Regions from separate parts of the Exiguobacterium sp. UBA5002 genome, predicted to be linked through region 2. Evidence: riboswitches for the same ligand, from Rfam matches in the RefSeq annotation. Region 2 holds a riboswitch; the other holds the start of a gene.
What was found. A riboswitch is a leader RNA that binds a small molecule or an ion and turns the genes downstream of it on or off. The one in region 2 is predicted to bind thiamine pyrophosphate.
Positions count from the first base shown of each region.

Region 1: another riboswitch for thiamine pyrophosphate. It lies ahead of tenA (thiaminase II); the one in region 2 lies ahead of thiD (bifunctional hydroxymethylpyrimidine kinase/phosphomethylpyrimidine kinase).

Region 1 is NZ_DGYQ01000004.1:3,991-7,134, reverse strand. It holds gene B4C70_RS00215 (glycoside hydrolase family 3 protein) at 1-975, shown strand, start outside; gene B4C70_RS00210 (hypothetical protein) at 1,006-1,314, opposite strand; gene tenA (thiaminase II) at 1,366-2,061, opposite strand; TPP riboswitch at 2,135-2,241, opposite strand; gene B4C70_RS00200 (DUF1002 domain-containing protein) at 2,436-3,144, shown strand, end outside.
Region 2 is NZ_DGYQ01000045.1:101,224-104,367, forward strand. It holds gene B4C70_RS13680 (murein hydrolase activator EnvC family protein) at 1-190, shown strand, start outside; gene B4C70_RS13685 (murein hydrolase activator EnvC family protein) at 393-1,670, shown strand; TPP riboswitch at 1,734-1,844, shown strand; gene thiD (bifunctional hydroxymethylpyrimidine kinase/phosphomethylpyrimidine kinase) at 1,961-2,764, shown strand; gene thiM (hydroxyethylthiazole kinase) at 2,745-3,144, shown strand, end outside.

The sequences.
Region 1 (3,144 bases), on a different contig from region 2:
GACGCGTTGAACATGCAGGCGATCGCCGACAACTTCACGGAATCAGAAGCCGTCTTAAAGACGTTTGACGCTGGAGTCGACATCGCGCTCATGCCGACGATCCTTCGTTCCGAGCAAGATGTCACAAAGCTCGATCAGATTTTCAAGGATGTGATCGCAGCAGTCAAAGACGGTCGCCTTTCAGAGAAACGAATTGATCAATCGGTTGAACGAATCTTGACGCTAAAAGCAGAGCGTGGGATTTGGAACGGTACGACTGACACGACATCCCTAGCTGAAAAAATCGCGCACTCGAACCAAATCGTCGGCAGTCCCGAGCATAAAGCAAAAGAACGCGCGATGACGGAAGCCGCGGTCACACTCGTGAAAAATGATCAGCGGACGTTACCATTCAAACCGAAAAAGAATGCAAATGTTCTTGTGATCGCTCCTGCGACGGATCAAACGGACAGCATGAAAAAAACGATCGCGTCCCTACCGAAGAATCGGAACTGGCACGTGACGACAGCGAATTACTCAACTACTACGCTACCGCTCGACCAAAACCCGACATTACGGGCGCAACTCGATGCAGCAGATTACATCATCGTCGGTTCCAACGTCAACACGAGTGCTAAACTACTACCTACTGCACCAGAACAAGCGGTTCCGGCTTCGATCTTCCGCTATGCGAAACAAACGGATTCACCATCCGTCCTGCTCAGTCTCCGTAACCCATACGATGTCGCCGTTCAACCGGACGCACCGGCACACGTCCTCGTCTATGGCTTCAAAGGCGACCCGAACGGACCAGACTCCGAAGCAGGCAATCTGAAATCAGCGGGACCGAACCTGCCTGCAGGTATCCGAGCGATCTTCGGAACGTTCAAACCGCAAGGCACTTTACCGGTAGATGTGCCGGTCTTTCAGAACGGTGTCTTTACCGATCAACTGCATCTCGAATTCGGTGACGGCTTTAAAAACTGGAAAAAATGATGACGTGATACACCAAAAGACCGAAGCTCCTTAAAGGATGCCTCGGTCTTTTAACGATTGATACGGATATTCGGCTTCTTCTTTCGAACGCTTGTAGACACGATGAAGTGAATAAGTCAACGAAACATAGAGGATGACGACTAGGATAGTCGCGATGGAACTCCCCGTTGTAAAACCGAACTGAAGCAACCCCTGAAAATTCTGAATCGTAGCATATGTTCCGTACACCGCCATCAAGATGGGAATGATGTACCCAACAAATCTCACTTTTACTTTTCCGAGCACCTGTTGCACGACATATGCCGCGAGAATCACAAGTGCGATCACGATGATTTCCATTCCAATCCCAACTCTCACTAAATGGTATTCCTAATTCTACCATTTAGTGATTCAAGAAGATACCTCTCGTGCCGGAATCGTTTCGTAAACTGACGCAAACGTCTCTTCCGTCCACCCCATGTGCCAGAAGAGTAACTCATAGTAACAACTTGTCACGAAATGACGTTTCATTCGCTCGCGTTCCGCTGGGCTCGCTTGCTCCGCCAGCGCATCAAGCCGTGCAATCTGTTCAAAGACGACCTTTTCGAACCATTCCGAGCTATACGTGTCGATCCATTGCTGATAGATTTTTTCTTCCGGTGTACACGTCAGTAATTGTTGCCCGACTTCATAATACAACCAGTAACATGGCAAGATGGCAGCAATCGTCTCACCAAGCGTTCCTTCACTCGCATGATGCATGTGCGAGACGTACGCATATGCTGTCGGTGCCGGTTCAAATGCTTCAAGGTCTGCTGCCGTAATACCGAGCGGCTTAAAAAATGATTGATGTAAGCTCAGTTCTGCCTCGTAAGTCGAAGTAGCATGTTCGGCAAGTGTCGCGATCGTCGCGAAGTCGTCCGCTTTTGACGCTGCCTTCGCTTGAATCTTCGCAAAGTGTTTTAAGTAATAGGCATCCTGCATGACGTAATGCCGAAATTTCGAGAGTGGTAACGTCCCCTCTCCGATTCCTTGAACGAATGGGTGCGTAAAACTACTGTTCCAATACGCTTGTGCCGCTTGTTTGATTTCTTGTGTGAATGTCATGATCTCATCCTCCTCGTTTGGTATGAAACGAAAAAACACCACCCCGAAACACACGGGCATGGCGCAAGAAGAACAAGACTTGACGCCACTTCCCTCCGTAAGTACGAACTTAATCAGGTTCAAAGGGTCCGAACGTCTTCGTTCGTCTCAGTCAGCCTACCGACTCCCCTAGTGGTCATTATTCGATTCCCATCCACTATAGCATGCTGAAAATGGAAGTCAAGTTGTCCTCTTTTCGCTATACTATGGAGTGTCAGAAGACGGATGCCGTCTCCATCTACAGACCGATTCCGAACTTCTTTCGTTCTCGTACACTAACTTTAGTACCTGATACTATAATTTATTCTGTTACTTACAAATTGGAGGATTTCATTATGCATACACCAACAAAAATCATGGCGTCAGCCGTTATCGCTTCTGCTTTATTACTCCCAACAGCCGCATCCGCCGAACAAGTCGTCGATAAGACGATCGTCACACTCGGGGAGTCACTCGGCGCAAAGGATAAAGCATGGGTGCTTTCCCGTCTCAATGCACCGGAAGGCATCACGCCGATCATCGCAACCTCTGCTGACGAAGAAAAATATCTCGGGAAAAACATTCCACAGTCGCAAAAAGGTGGCAACATGTATTCTTCGGCTAAGATTGAACTGACGGAAAAAGGAGATGGACTTTCCGTCTCGACGGAGAACATCACATGGGTGACGAAGGATATGTATCTCAACGCTCTCGTCACAGCGGGTGTCAAAGATGCCGACATCACGATCACTTCTCCCTACAAGGTGACCGGGACATCGGCACTGACAGGAATCATGAAAGCGTACGATCAAACTTCCGCTGAGACGGGAATTAAGTTAAGTGACGAACGCAAGGATTTAGCACAGCAAGAATTATCGGTCACATCAGACGTCGGAAAAACGGTCGGCACGGATAAAGTCGCTGACTTAATGAATGAGATCAAGGCTGAGATCGCCAATCAAAAACCGGAAACCAAAGTCGAGATCGAAAACCTGATCGTCCAAGTCATTCAAAACAACAATATCCAGTTGTCTGACGCACAAATGGACCGGTTGACGAATCTAT
Region 2 (3,144 bases):
AGTCTATGCACATATGAGTTCATTGAACGCTAGTGCAGGTCAACGTGTCAGCCAAGGTCAACAAATCGGTACACGTGGTAGCACAGGAAACTCAACAGGTCCACACTTACACTTCGAAATTCACGTTGGTGGATACAGCTACAGTGCAACAGGTCCAGCTAACTCAGTCAATCCAATGTCGATGTTTTAATCGTAAAGAATCGTTGCATATGCAACGGTTCTTTTTTTGTCATTTTCAAAAAACAAATCATATATTACAAAAAATCGTTTTCATTTGAAATGTAAATGAAATTTTTTTGAAACGATTACGGTGCTATAATCTATTTCAGATATGAGAGAAACTTGAATACTATAATAAAATATGAAAAAAACATAAGTGAGGAAAACGATATATGCTAAAAAAACTAATTTCTACCATTGTTTTAGGAGCATTACTTATAACAGGAACGCAACCGATCGCAGCAGCGACCATTAAAGAAAAAAAGGCTGAAAATGCCGCTGAACAACGTAAACTTGAAAAAGCGATCAAAAAACAAGAAGCTAAAATCTCAAAAGAGCAACGTCAAATCAATCAAATTGACGCAGCAATCAACGAAAAGATTTTCCAAGTCTCTGAAAAAAATAAACAAATCGAACAGTTGAACGTTCGAATCGATGAGTTAAAGGTAGACATCGTCCGTTACGAAGAAATGTTACAGAAACAGGAAGAACTACTCGGTGATCGTTTGCGTGTTTTCCAAGAGAACGATGGAAACTCGATTAAATGGGAAGAAGTCATTTTTGGATCGAAGGATTTAGGTGATTTATTCAGCCGTGTCATGGCGGGGAAAAAAATCGCTGAGCAAGACGATAAAATGATTTCGGATTACATCGCAACGCAACAAAAATTAGCAGAAGCAAAACAAACGCTCGTTGAGAAAAAAGCGGAGCAAATGCAAGAAAAGAAAGTATTGCTTGAACAAAAGAAAGCGTTAAAGCTTCAAATGAAAGAACGTAGTGCCACGCTGAAGAAATTACGAAAAGGGAAGACGAAGTTCACGACAGAACTGTTAGACGCAAAAGAACTTCAAGCGACTCTCGAAGCGCAAGAACGTGCAATTGCGGCAGCGAAGGCAGCTGCTAAAGCAGCGGCTGAAAAAGCAGCAGCGGAGAAAGCGGCAGCCGAAAAAGCCGCTAAAGCGAATGCTCAAGCAGCAAAACAAGCAGGTAAGAGTTCGGAATCAACTGATTCTGTTGTCCCGCCGGTTGTTTCGAGTGGAGGGAAATTCGTTCGACCATCTTCTGGTGGAGTGTCACAAGGATTCGGACCAGCAAGCGGCGCGAACGGTTATACGTTCCACAACGGTGTTGATTTCAGTGGTTCGGTCGGATCTCCAATCGTCGCTGCAGCAGCTGGAACGGTCATTACAGCATCAGGTGGTGGACCTTACGGCAATCATGTCATGATTTCTCACTTCCTAGATGGACAAGTGTACACGACTGTCTACGCACATATGAGTTCATTATCGGTTCGTGCAGGACAAACGGTCTCTCAAGGTCAGCAAGTCGGGACACTTGGTAGTACAGGGAATTCAACAGGACCACACTTACATTTCGAACTACATGTCGGAGGCTATCAATACAGTGCCTCTTCTCCTCTAAATGCAGTCAATCCATTAGCATATCTGTAATCAAAACGGGCTTCGGCTCGTTTTTTTTTCTTCTCTATGCTACAGTTAAGGCGAAACGAATACTTGAGCAACTAGGGGAGCTGGAGGAATCCGGCTGAGAGGAAAACCAATCTGTTTTCGACCCTATTACCTGAACTGGATAATACCAGCGTAGGAAAGTTGAGCCGAACGGATACCGGAATGCGTGTATAACGCTTTCGTATAGCGTCGACTGCTTTTTTACAGCGGTCGACGCTTTTTTTTGTCGGTCACGACTCCCTTACATTGCTCGATGGGAAGGTGAAAAGAACATGAAACATGTACTGACGATTGCAGGATCCGACTCCGGTGGTGGAGCTGGGATTCAAGCAGATTTAAAAACCTTTTCGGCTTTAGGGGTTTATGGAATGAGCGTCCTGACAGCCGTCACGGCGCAAAATACGTTGGGTGTTCAAGCGGTGGAAGAGTTGTCCCCAGAAATCGTAGATGCCCAGTTAACGTCGATTTTTTCAGACATTCGTGTCGATGCGATCAAAATCGGGATGGTCTCGAATGCGCAGACGATTCGTGTCATTGCTACACATCTCCGCAAACAGACAGTTCCTATCATATTAGATCCCGTCATGGTCGCTAAAGGTGGTCATGTCCTATTGCGGACGGAAGCTGAACAAGCATTGATTTCAGAACTTCTGCCGCTTGCGACACTCGTCACACCGAATTTACCGGAAGCGGAGCGGTTAACAGGACGATCAGTGACCAATCTAGAGGAAATGCGACTGGCGATGCATCAATTGGCTACACAGACAGGGGCAGTATTACTAAAAGGTGGACATCTCTCAGGAGCTGCGACGGATTTGTTGTTTGATGGGGAAGTGGAACACCGCTTCACATCGGAACGGTTAGACAATCAACATACTCATGGAACTGGTTGTACCTTATCTGCGGCGATTGCGGCGCGGATGGCGCTTGGAGAAGATTTAACAGATAGTGTAAGACAGGCAAAGAGCTATGTCACGGAGGCAATTCGTCATGGATTTGCCCTCGGACAAGGTATTGGACCGACACATCATTTTCACTCACTTTGGAGGGATACACATGTTTACGACCATTCTTGAACACAAACCACTCATTCACCATCTGACGAACACGGTGACGATCAACGACTGCGCAAACGTCACACTCGCTGTTGGAGCATCACCCGTCATGGCGGAAGACATTCGTGAAGTAGAAGAGATGGTTAGACTCGCACAAGCTCTTGTCTTAAACATTGGTACGATTGATGCAGACATGCAAGCAGCTCAACGACTCGCAGCACGTGAAGCGGGACGTTTGAATGTCCCAATCGTTCTTGATCCAGTTGGAGCAGGGGCAACGACATTACGTACTGCCTTTTCTAAAGAACTCATTGATCTCGGGTGTACGGTCATTAAAGGAAATGCTTCTGAAATCAAGACGTTACTTGGGGAAGATGGGCGAACTAAGGGAGTCGATGCTG